Regions from separate parts of the Cribrihabitans neustonicus genome, predicted to be linked through region 3. Evidence: riboswitches for the same ligand, from Rfam matches in the RefSeq annotation. Region 3 holds a riboswitch; each other region holds the start of a gene.
What was found. A riboswitch is a leader RNA that binds a small molecule or an ion and turns the genes downstream of it on or off. The one in region 3 is predicted to bind cobalamin.
Positions count from the first base shown of each region.

Region 1: it holds a riboswitch for cobalamin, as region 3 does, so the genes downstream of both, ACOHWE_RS11980 (CbtB domain-containing protein) here and ACOHWE_RS08005 (aromatic ring-hydroxylating oxygenase subunit alpha) in region 3, are expected to answer to the same signal.
Region 2: it holds a riboswitch for cobalamin, as region 3 does, so the genes downstream of both, ACOHWE_RS11910 (DUF1636 family protein) here and ACOHWE_RS08005 (aromatic ring-hydroxylating oxygenase subunit alpha) in region 3, are expected to answer to the same signal.

Region 1 is NZ_JBMERQ010000004.1:122,206-126,202, reverse strand. Features, by position in the region: gene cobF (precorrin-6A synthase (deacetylating)) at 1-260, opposite strand, end outside; gene ACOHWE_RS11990 (hypothetical protein) at 352-858, opposite strand; gene ACOHWE_RS11985 (CbtA family protein) at 926-1,618, opposite strand; gene ACOHWE_RS11980 (CbtB domain-containing protein) at 1,623-1,793, opposite strand; cobalamin riboswitch at 1,830-2,041, opposite strand; gene ACOHWE_RS11975 (DUF1636 family protein) at 2,172-2,507, opposite strand; gene cobA (uroporphyrinogen-III C-methyltransferase) at 2,504-3,262, opposite strand; gene ACOHWE_RS11965 (cobyrinic acid a,c-diamide synthase CobB) at 3,259-3,997, opposite strand, start outside.
Region 2 is NZ_JBMERQ010000004.1:107,624-111,620, forward strand. Features, by position in the region: gene glpD (glycerol-3-phosphate dehydrogenase) at 1-806, shown strand, start outside; gene cobO (cob(I)yrinic acid a,c-diamide adenosyltransferase) at 1,602-2,237, opposite strand; cobalamin riboswitch at 2,288-2,518, shown strand; gene ACOHWE_RS11910 (DUF1636 family protein) at 2,616-3,026, shown strand; gene cobW (cobalamin biosynthesis protein CobW) at 3,029-3,997, shown strand, end outside.
Region 3 is NZ_JBMERQ010000002.1:609,740-613,736, reverse strand. Features, by position in the region: gene ACOHWE_RS08010 (FAD-binding oxidoreductase) at 1-773, opposite strand, end outside; gene ACOHWE_RS08005 (aromatic ring-hydroxylating oxygenase subunit alpha) at 778-2,013, opposite strand; cobalamin riboswitch at 2,122-2,319, opposite strand; gene ACOHWE_RS08000 (dihydrofolate reductase family protein) at 2,592-3,128, shown strand; gene ACOHWE_RS07995 (DUF1523 family protein) at 3,163-3,807, opposite strand; gene ACOHWE_RS07990 (hypothetical protein) at 3,818-3,997, opposite strand, start outside.

The DNA.
Region 1 (3,997 bases), on a different contig from region 3:
GCGTCATGCCAGTCATCCACCCGCTGGCGGTAATCGCGGGTTGCCTCATCGCGCCGGGGCAGGGCGAATTCCACGATCCGCGGGCCGCCCCCCGTGATCGCCTGCGCGCAGATCTCCTTGCGCAGCCCGGCGAGGTCATCCTTGCCCGCGCCCTTGGTGGGGATCAGGATCACGTCCTGCGCATTCAGCGCCGCAACCGCTTGCAGCGTCATGTGCTGGGGGTTGCCGGTGCCGATGCCGATCAGGGTGAGGTCAATCATGCCAGGGCCTTCATCTTCGATGCGCGGCTTACCAAAGACGGCGCCGCGCGCTGTTGTCCGCAAGCCTGCCGTCTGCAAGCCTGCGCTTCACTCACAAACCTTCGCCATCTGACTGCACGGTGACGCTGGCCGTGACCGGCTCGCCCTTCACCGTCAGCGGGCTGTGGCTGTTGCTGTTGAGCGAAACCGTCACCTCGGCGCTGCCCGCGGGCAGGGAGGGGATATGCAGCCACTCGCCGTACAGCCGGGCGACCTTCTCGCCGTTCACATAGACATGCGCATGGCCCTCTCCGGCTGCATCCGCGGCAGAGGCATTCTGCGGTGCAAAGCGGAAGTTCTCCGTCGTGGCCTGCAGGTTCCAGCCGGACATCGGGTCCTTCATCACTTCGAGCGCCACCCGGGGCGCATCGCCGCCCGCGGGCAGGTCGGTGGCGGTGCCATGGGCATGGCCGGCGATCTCCGCCTGGCCGCCGCCGTGATGCGCCGGGCCGCCATGGTCGTGGCCGTCGAAGGTGACGCCATTGCCGGCCGCAGTCACGAAGCCCGCGCCGCCGCCAAAGACCAGCCCGATGGCAAAAAGAGCAAGAGAGCGGGACATTTTCTCATCCTCATCAATAGAACGCCCCCGCCGGTCTGCGGCCAGCGGGGGCGGAAAGTGCTGCGGATCAGGCCGCGGCCGCTTCGCGCTTGCCTTCCGCCTGCCAGAAATGGCCGGCGAATGTGCCCAAGAGCACCCAGGCCGCCATGCCGACGCCGAAGGCGCGGGCGGCAAACAGCGCGCCGATCTCGGTCGGCACCGGACCGGAGAAGCTTTCCGGCTCCGGCGCGCCTGCCACATGGGGGGCCAGCAGCAGCACGGCAGCGATCAGATAGGCGGTAAGCCCGCCGCCAAAGGCAATGAGCCACATGGCAACACCGGCCGCGGCGACGGTCAGCGTCCACCAGACCTGGCGCAGTCCCACGTCCGCAGCCGCCACCCCCGGCACCTCGGGCGCCAGCGACAGGCCGGGCGCAAAGTGGAAGGTGATGAAGCCCGCCAGACCCCACAGAAGGCCGCTGCGGGCGGTGACGGCATGGCCCTGGCGCTCGGCCAGCGACATCAGCGCCACCATCACCAGCGCATAGCCGGTGTAAGTCAGCATGGTGAAGATGATGCTGAGCCCGTCGCGCATCAGGTCAGCGCCCGGCAGCTCGGGATGCGCCGAGATGGCCGCGCCCCCGAAATGCACCAGCTCACCGGATTCATAGAGTTCGGCATGCAGCAGCACCGGCTGCACGAAAACGAGCTGCAGCAGGGCGGTAATCAACCCTGCTGCAGCACCAGCGAAAAGGCCGCTGGTCAGAATACGGCTGAACATGGCCTTAGTGGCAGGGGAAGCCGGTGGCGTGGCGCACGTCATGCGCGGCGTCATGCAGGGCGGAGGCCTGCACGTGGCCGGTCAGCGTGATGATGCCCAGGCCCAGAACCACGGCAAACAGGGCCGGGATCAGGCTGGTGCCGGCGGCGGATGCCTTAAGCGTTTTCGTCGTCATGTCTTGTCCTCCTTGCCGTCACACCCGACGGCACAAGTGTTCCGTTGCGCTACGGCCGGTCTCCTGACTCGCGGGTCGCTGCTGCCGTCCACCTTCCCGGCTTGCGCCAGTGGCATTGGACGGCCGCTCGCCGCTCACAGTCGCGGGGGCGGTTGAGGCTGCGGCGCCGCGATTTGGTCCGCCGTTCCTCATTCCCGTTTCAGTCCTGGCGCTTGGCACCACTGGACACCGTATCAGTTTGTTTTGCCCGCCGCGCACCGCTCTGGTCAAGGCTGAAACCGTCCTGTTGCGCATGCTTCGCGGCAGGGCCCCGGAAAATGGAGATTCTCCGGCCAAAATTCCGGGCCGGAATCTTTCCCGCCCGCGGCAGACGGCGGCTCAGCATCCGTGCGCCGGGATGCGGGCCAGCGCCTTGAACCGCAGGGCTCCCAGCGGGCGGGCATCGGCGAAATCGCCATCGAGGCTCCCGGCATACAACCTCAGGAAGGTCATCAGGTCCGGCAGGTCGGCGGCGCTGATTCCTCCGAACAGATAGGCGGTCTTGCCGCTTTGCCGCACCGCCAGCGTCTGCGGGCGGCGGCAGCCGGACATGCAATCGGCCTCAGCCAGATCCGCCGCCAGCCCTGCCTCCTGCAAGGCAGCCGCCAGCTGCGGCAGCAGCTCCGGAGCGGCATCGCGGCAGGTGCGGCAGAGGGTGATGGCGGGGCGGCTCATGCGTTCGGTGATGCGTGGTCTGGTGCGGCGGGCAGCTCGCTGTCCGCCAAGGGCCCGTAGAGGATCAGCACCGGCGCGCTGGTCTCCATCTTGCGCAGGACCTGCGGCAGCTCGCCCACCGTGTGGCAATAGAGCGACTGCGCAGGCGTCGAGACCCCCAGCGCCACCAGCGCATGGGTTTCCGGCGGCAGCCCCGCCTGCATCAGCTTTTCCGCCAGCGCCGCAAAGGTGCGCTTGCCCATGTAGACCACGGTGGTCGCCTCGGGATCCGCGAGGGCTGCGAGGTTCAGGTTCTCCGGCAGCCCGCCGGTCACGTCATGGCCGGTGATGAACTGCAGCCGCCGCGCCGTCATCCGCCGGGTGAGCGGGATGTTCGCTGCTGCCGCCGCCGCCGAGGCCGCGGTGACGCCGGGCACGATCTCAAAACCGATGCCGGCTGCGCGCAGCGCGGTGATTTCCTCTTCCAGCCGCCCGAAGACACCCGAGTCTCCGGACTTCAGCCGCACCACATGCGCGCCGGAAGAGGCGTATTCCACCAAGAGCTGGCTTACGTGGTCCTGCTTGGGCGAGGGGCGGCCTGCGCGCTTGCCGACGCCGACCAGATCGGCGTCAGCGCGGGCGTGGGACAGGATCGGCCCCGACGACAGGTCGTCGAACAGCACCGCATCCGCCGCCTCTAGCCGCTTCACCGCCTTGATGGTCAGCAGTTCAGGGTCGCCGGGGCCGGAGGAGACGAAACTCACGAAACCGCTCATGCGCGCTCTCCGGTGATCAGGTGGAAGAAAGTGCCGGTGACATGCCCCTTGACCGATCCGGTCTCGGGCACCGGGTTTCCGTCGGCGTCCATCACCCGGGCCAAGGGCGCGTCGGGCTCGTCCAGGATGGTGGAATAGTGGAATTCATGCCCGCGCAGGGCGCAGCCCGCGGCAAAGCCCGGCATCCCCGCCTCCAGAACGGCGCGGCGGTAGCCAAGGTGGAACTTGCGCTTTTCGTAAGACGTCACCAGTCCCAGCAGCCCGGCCATCCGGTGCCGGTTGCCCTGCTTGTCGATCAGCGCCTCGCCAAGCGCCATGTAGCCGCCGCATTCGCCATGCACCGGCCGTGTCTCAGCGTGCTTGCGCAGGCCCGCGCGGAAGGTGTCTGCCGCGGCCAGCGCTGGCCCATGCAGCTCAGGATAGCCGCCGGGCAGCCAGACCAGATCGGCGTCCGGGGCCGGGGCCTCGTCCGCCAGCGGTGAGAACGGCAGGATCTCCGCCCCGGCCGCGCGCCAGCCTTCCAGCAGGTGCGGATAGGTGAAGGAAAACGCCGCATCGCGCGCCAGCGCAATCCGCTGCGCGGGCGGTTCGGGGAGCGTGGCTGGGCCGGGCGCCGCGCCCGCCAGGGCGGCCGACTTGATGGCCTCCAGGTCCACATGCTCCCGCAGGAACGCCGCATAACCCGCGATGGCCGCTTCCAGATCGGGATGCTCCACCGCCTGAATGAGGCCCAGA
Region 2 (3,997 bases), on a different contig from region 3:
GCGGCAGCCATATCGTGGTGCCCAAGCTCTTCGACCACGGCCGCTGCTATTTCTTCCAGGGAACGGACGGGCGGATCATCTTTGCGATTCCCTACGAGACCGATTTCACCCTGATCGGCACCACCGACGCCGACCACCCGGACCCGGACACGGCCCCGGAATGCACGCCCGAGGAGCAGCAGTACCTGGCTGACTTCGCGTCCGGCTACTTCAAGCAGCCGGTCCGGCGCGAAGATATCGTCTGGACTTACTCCGGCGTCCGCCCGCTCTATGACGACGGCGCCAGCTCCGCCACTGCGGCGACGCGCGAATACGTGCTGACGCTGGACAAGGCGCAAGCACCGCTGCTGAACGTCTTCGGCGGCAAGATCACCACCTACCGCAAACTGGCCGAGGCCGCGCTTGCCAAGATCGGCGAGGTCTTCCCGCAGATCCCGGGCAATTGGACCACGGGCGTGGCCTTGCCGGGCGGCGATTTCGCGGTGACGGAGGTCGAGACGCTGACGCAGAAGCTCGCGGCCGACTACCCCTTCCTCACCCCCTACTGGGCCGGCCGGATGATCCGCGCCTACGGCACCGAGGCCTGGCAGGTGCTGGGCGACGCCAGGGAGGCCGCGGACCTGGGCCAGGACTTCGGCGCCACCATCACCGCGCGCGAGCTGGACTGGGCGGTGCAGAGGGAATGGGTGCGGAGCGGCGACGACTACCTGTGGCGCCGCACCAAGCTCGGCCTGCGCCTGGACGAGACCCAGCGCTCGGCGGTGGATGCCTATGTCGAGGGCAAGGCCGCGCAGCTGGCGGCTTGAGGCGCAGGGTGCGCGCGGCTTCGGTCCGGTGCGAAACACCGGCTGCGTATCACGGACGCACGCTCCCCGGCCTTCAGCCGGGCGCGCGGTTTCTCCCCGCCCAGTTGCCCCCATCAAGGGCAGGCCAGGCATTGAGCACCGGTACGCGCGGAACAAGGCCGGAGGCCGCCGCGCATCGCCGGCGCGCTCGCACGCGGCGGCGGTTTGGCTGCGGCAAAGCGGTTCCTCGAAAGGGCGTGCGGATTTGGCTGGGATAAACTGGCAGCCAGAACCCGATGGACCGCCCCCGCGCGCGCCTGCGATGCGCGGCTTCTATTCCTCTTCCACCCTTTTATTCCTCTTCCACCGTTTCGGCAAAGCCGGGTCCGTGCCGGACCGCCTGCCGCCCGCTGGCGCCCGGCAGACCGGTATATCACCTGCCCGCGTTGCCCCGCCCCAGATATCCGCGCCCGCAGGCACTGCAGCGCCTACAAAAAGTATCAGCCCGCCTGCCCCGATGTTTCGCACGCGAAACAACGGGGCAGCATTTCTGACCTTAGGTGCCGAACGAACCGGAAGCACTCCCGCCCCTTCCGCGATGCGCCTCGCGGCGCCCCGGAAAGCGTTGGGCCGGGCGGGGGCGGCGCCGCAGGCGCCGCCCCCGCCCCCCGCGATTTGCGAAGCAAAGCGCAAAACCTCAAGCCGGTGATTTCAACGCAAGCCGAGATACCCCAAGCCGGAACGTTTCAAGGCCTGGCGCCGCGTCCGAGCTTATGCCGCCTGCCGGAGCCTCCGGAGAAAACGGCCGCGAAATCCTCAGAACTCGACGCCCTTCTGCGCTTTGATGCCTGCGCGGAACGGGTGCTTCACCTGGCCCATCTCGGTCACCAGGTCGGCGACCTCAATCAGCTCCTCTTTGGCGTTGCGGCCCGTCAGCACCACATGGGTCATCGGCGGCTTGTGCTCCACCAGGAACTCCAGCACCTCCTGCAAATCGAGGTATTCATAGCGCAGCGCGATGTTGATTTCATCCAAGAGCACCATTGCGTTGCGCTCATCCAGAATCATCTCCTTGGCCTTCTCCCATCCCTTCTGCGCGGCAGCGATGTCGCGGGCCTTGTCCTGGGTCTCCCAGGTAAAGCCCTCGCCCATCGCGTAGAACTGGCAGAGATCGCCGAAGTTCTCCTCGATCAGCGTCCGCTCCCCGGTGGCCCAGGCGCCCTTGATGAACTGCACCACGGCACAAGGCATCTTGTGGGCGATACAGCGCATGATCATGCCGAAACCGGAGGACGATTTGCCCTTGCCCGGGCCGGTGTTGACGATGATCAGCCCCTTCTCGCCCTCCTTTGTTTTCATCATCCGGTCGCGCGCAGCCTTCTTCTTCGCCATCTTCGACGCGTGGCGGGCGGCTTCTTGCTCCGAAATGCCGGTTTCAGACTTTTCACTCACGGGGGGCCTCCTGCTGGTTTACCCATGTCTTGACAAAGAAGCCCGCGATAGCGCAAGGGGGTTTTGCTGGTTCCTGCAACCGCAGGCGAAGAGGGAATGTGAAGGCCCGGCCCCCATGAATTTGGGGGAGGGCTCAAGAACAGCCGCCCCCGCGACCGTGACCGGAGAGGTTGCCATGCCACTGGCCGCGCATCTGCGCGCCGGGAAGGCAGGATGACCGTCAGGGCCAACCGGCTCTGGGATCCGTAAGCCGGGAGACCTGCCAGCGACGTGAATTCAACGGGCGGACGGGGTGTGCCGCGACCGGTTGAGGGGCCTGCACCCGTGCGCCCCTTTCTGGCCGTCCCCGCCTGCCTGCCGCGACAGGAGACGCACGAGATGGCTGATGATCAGGCGGCAGACCCCGCCAGCCCGCAAGACCCGGTGACCCTGACCGTTTGCCTGACCTGCCGCCGCGAGGGCACAGATCCCGAGGCGCCGCGCCCCGGCAGCATCCTGCTTGCAGCCCTCAAGGAAGCAGGCATCCCCGAGGGCGTGACCGTGCGCGGCGTGAAGTGCCTGTCGGCCTGTTCGCGCGGCTGCTCGGTGGCGCTCACCGGCGGCGAGGAACGCTGGAGCTACATCTACGGCGACATGGACCCGGACCAGCACGTGGGCGAGATCCTCGAAGGTGCCGCCGCCTATGCCGCTACTGCTGACGGTCTCGTGCCCTGGCGCGAGCGCCCCGCCGCTTTCCGCAAACAATCTGTCGCCCGCATCCCGCCGGCCGGCTTCCCTTCCGAGGAGTAATCATGAGCGATCTCAACAAGATCCCTGTCACCATCATCACCGGCTTCCTTGGCGCGGGCAAAACCACGCTGATCCGCCACCTGATGCAGAACCCGCAGGGCAAGCGCCTGGCCGTGGTGGTGAACGAGTTCGGCACCGCCGGAGTGGACGGCGACATCCTGAAGTCCTGCGCCGATGAAAACTGCCCGGCGGAGAACATCATGGAGCTCGCCAACGGCTGCATCTGCTGCACCGTGGCGGATGATTTCATCCCTACCATCGAGCAGCTGATGGCCCTGCCCGAGCAGCCCGACCACATCGTGATCGAGACCTCGGGCCTGGCGCTGCCGAAGCCGCTGCTGAAGGCCTTCGACTGGCCCGCGATCCGCTCGCGCATCACCGTCGACGGGGTGATTGCGCTCGCCGATGCCGAGGCCGTCGCCAAGGGCCAGTTCGCCCCTGATCTCGACGCCGTGCAGGCCCAGCGCGAGGCCGATGACAGCATCGACCACGAAACCCCGCTGTCCGAGGTGTTCGAAGACCAGATCTCCTGTGCCGACATCGTGCTTCTGTCCAAAGCCGACCTGGCCGGCGATGAGGGGGTGGAGAAAGCCCGCGCCGTGATCGAGGCCGAGGCGCCGCGCAAGCTGCCGATCCTGCCGATGAGCGAAGGCGTCATCGACCCGCGCATCATCCTGGGCCTGGGCGCCGCCGCCGAAGACGATCTGGAGGCCCGCCCCAGCCACCACGACGGCCACCACGACCACGAGCATGACGATTTCGAGAGCATCGTGGTCGAAATGGGCGAAGTCTCCGACCCGCAGGCGCTGCAGGATGCCATCGTGAAGCTGGCCCGCGAACGTAACATCCTGCGCGTCAAAGGCTATGTCGCGGTGGAGGGGAAGCCGATGCGGATGCTGGTTCAGGCTGTGGGCGAACGCCTGCGCGCGCAGTACGACCAGCCATGGGGGGCGCAGCCGCGCAAGACCCAG
Region 3 (3,997 bases):
TCCACCGGGGCGCCAAAGCTTTCCTGGTGGTAGTTCTCCATGTCGAAGCCGAGGCCGTTCAGCATGTCGCGCACCGCCTGCATGAAGGCATCCGGGCCGCAGCAGTAGACCTCGCGCTCCAGGTAGTCCTGGGCCATCAGGCCGAGCATGATCTGGTTGAGCTGGCCGCGGTAGCCGGTCCAGACCTGGTAGGGGTCGTCCTCCTCCACCACGAAATGAAGCTTGATGCCCGGCACCCGCGCCGCCATGCCTTCAAGCTGGCGGCGGGCGATGATCTCGCTCGGGCGCTTGGCGCAGTTTATGAAGCAGACGTCGGGCGACTGGCCGCGGTCGAACAGGTACTGGGTCATCGACAGGCTGGGCGTGATGCCGGAGCCTGCGGAGATGAACAGGAACTTGCCGTTCGGCCGCTTCGGCAGGGTGAAGAGACCCGCGGGTCCGGAGGCCTTGAGCCGCATCCCCGGACGCAGGTGGTCGAGCATCCAGCGGGTGCCGATACTGTCCGCCTGCGCCTTCACCGTGACCGAGATCGACAAGGGCCGCGAGGGCGAGGAGCTGATCGTGTAGGTGCGCCAGACGGTGCCTTCGGGCACCGGCAGCTCCAGCGTGAGGAACTGGCCGGGCTGGTACTTGAACCAGCAGCCCGAGGGCGCGCGGAAGCTGAAGGTGGCGGTGTTGGGCGCCTCCGGCACGACGGTGACGCATTCCAGCATCTCGTCGTCCTTCCACGCCAGCGTTTCGTCCAGCGTCTCGAAATTCGCAAGCAGTCCCATGCGCTTACTCCGCCGCGATCAGGTTGCGCCCGGTCAGCGCGCGCATGAGCTGCGCACCGTACCAGTTGGTGAACTGGATGACGCCGCTTTCCTGGCTCGGCGAGTACGGGCCGGGCTCGTAGGCGGGCGAGTTGATGCCGCGCTGGTTGTCCTCGACCACGATGCGGTCCTCGTCGTTGGTGGCGGTCCAGACCTCGGTCAGGCGCTTGAGGTCATAGTCCTGCCCCTCCACCGCGTCCTTGTGGACCAGCCACTTGGTAGCGACTTCGGTCTCGGTCGGGCTGATCGGGGTCACGCGGAACACGATGGAGTGATCCGGCAGGAAGTGGTTCCAGGTGGTCGGGTAGTGGAACTTCAGCAGCGTGCCCGCATCCGCGAAGGGCACCCGGCCGAGCGGCTTGGCGACCGCGGCCTTGCCGTCCATCGTGTAGCTCTCGGCGCCTTCGTTCAGCGGCATCCGCGCCAGGCGGTACTGGCCGCGGGCGTCGATCTGGAACTGCGCCGGGCAGCCCGCGCCCTCGATCCGGTCGAAATGCTTCTGCAGGTGCGGCGGGGTCTCGCCGCCTTCGACGCCGGTGACGGAAGGATCCTCGGGGAAGGTGCGGCAGAGCGCAGGGTGGTTGCCGCCGCAGTGGTAGCACTCGCGGTTGTTCTCCCAGACCAGCTTCCAGTTGCCGTTCTCGACGATGGTGCTTTCATGCGCGATCTTCGCGTTCGTGAGGTCATGCGGCGTCAGGTAGGGGCGCGCAAGTTCCGCGAAGGTGTCGAAATCGGGGGCCTGATCGGCGAGGCAGATGTAGATCAGCCCGGCAAGGTCGCGGCAGTGGACCGGTTTCAGCCCGTGTTTGGAGGCGTCGAAATCCGGACCCATGTCGCGCGCCCAGAGGAGCTTGCCGTCAAGCTCGTAGGTCCACTGGTGGTAGGGGCAGACCAGCTTGGGCGAACTGCCCTTCTTCGCCTTGCAGACCACCGAGCCGCGGTGGCGGCAGGCGTTGTGGAAGGCACGCACCTCTCCATCGCTGCCGCGCACGATGATGACGTTGTAGCTGCCGACCTGGTGGGTGACGTAATTCCCGGGCTTCGGGATTTCGCAGGCGGGGATGGCAAACAGCCACTCACGGTAGAAGATCTGGCGCAGGTCCAGATCGAAAACGCCCGGATCAGTATAAAACGCCTGTTCGAGGGAATAATTCTGCTGCCGCGCCATCAGCTTGGCCAGGATTTCGCTGTCCTGAAGCATCTGCATCTCTCCTGAAGCCGCATCCCCGCGGCCCTGTTGGCTGGGTGCGGGCATGAGCCGGGAGAGGCCGCTGGCACGCGCCCGCAACCGCCCTGCCGCTGCCCGCGGTTGACGTTTCCTGGCAAGGCTGGTTTCCGGACTTGCCCGGGGCCGCCTGCGGCGGGCATGGCACCTTCCCGAAGCGCGCGCCTCAGTGGTGATCTGCCATGCCTTGCCCGGGTTCACCGTTGCGGGGGCAGTGCCGGAATTTCACCAGCTTCCCAATTCTCCGCCCCGAAGGACGGCACCTTGCTGCGGCGGAAATTGCCCTCTTTCCACGGTCTTGACGGCGACAAATCCGACCGGCCGAAACCGGAAAAAGACATAGGGGTTCTGCGTCCCGGAGCCGGTTCAGGCGGCGGGATATCAAACCGGCACTCTGCCCTCTGTTTGCGGCAAGGCCCTGAGGACCCGCCGCTTTCCAGCGCGGCGCCCTCCGAATCGCTGCCCAGGCTAAAGGCCAGCTGCACGCCTGCACACAGACACGCTTTCCGGGTATACTTGGCGGCACGAGGCGGCAGGGGTTGAGGGAGTTTCAGATGACGACTGGCCATGTTTTCATTGCAACCAGCCTGGACGGATACGTGGCCCGGCAGGACCATTCGCTCGATTGGCTGACCCGGCAGCCAGGCACGAGCGACGAGGAAAGCGGCTTTGCCGCCTTCATGGACAGCGTCGACGGCCTTGTCATGGGGACGGGGTCTTTCCGCAACGTGCTCGGGTTCGGACAGTGGCCCTATTCAAAGCCCGTGATCGTCCTGAGCAGCAGCCTGACCAGCGGGGACGTTCCCGGGCACCTGCAGGACAAGGTCCGGCTGAGCCGCGCGTCTCCCGCCGGCCTCATGCAAGAGCTGCAGCAGGAAGGCTGGAGACGCGCCTACATTGATGGCGGCAGACTGGTGCAATCGTTCCTGCGCCAAGAGCTGATCGCCGATCTCACCATCACCACGGTACCGGTGCTGATTGGCAGCGGCATTCCGTTGTTCGGGCCTCTCGACAGCGACATCGGGCTGGAGCTGATGGCTTCGCGCCGGCTTGGCACCGGAATGGTCCAGAACACCTACCGGATCGTGTGACTGCGCGGCCGCCCCGTGGGACGGCCGCCCGTGGTCACTTCGACTTCCAGCTGTCCAGCCAGCGCCTGAACCGGCCGCCGCGTTCGGAGATCGCATCGCCCGCGGCGTAGAAGCTGTCCTCCACCTGCTCCACCATCGGGTCGATCCGGGCGCGGCGGAAGCGGCGCCAGCGCACGTAAATGGCCCAGAACAGCGCTGCCAGCAGTACCAGGATGATAATCGTGGGCCAGTTGGTGGGCTTGTCGTCAGGCCCGGCCACCGTCTTGATCGAGACCGCGTTGGGAAAGGCCGACAGGAACTCGTTGCGCCAGCCGTAATGCATCACCGCCACCCACTCGGGGTTGGCCTTGGTGGAGATCGCATCATTGGCATCGGTATAAAGGTTCGCGGTGTCGAACTTGAAATAGGGCGGCCAGTTCCAACCGGTGTCTTCGTTACGGTAGACGATGGCGCGGCCGTTGGGGCGCACCGCCTGGATGAACTGCACATCGCGGTTCTGCAGCTCGGCCGACTGATCGTCCGGTGTCGACCAGAAGATCCGGGTCCAGTCGTTAAGCTCCTGACGTTCCTCGTAAGTGTTGACGATGCGCACCACGTCATATTGCGGCAGCGTGTAATGCAGGAAGGCGCCGATCACCAGCCAGACCAGGATCAGGACGCCCCATTTGATGTATCGCATCGGCAGCACCTCACATGAAGTTAATGACGTAGACCAGGAGCGCGATCGCCCCCAGCGGAATGATGTAGACCAGCAGGATCAGACGGCGCCGGAACGAGCGGTCGTATTGTTTCAGCCCCCGCTGGATGAAGGCCGCGCGGTCGCCGGTCAAGCCCTTGTGTTTCCAGTGGCGCTTGAGCTTGGCGCGCCG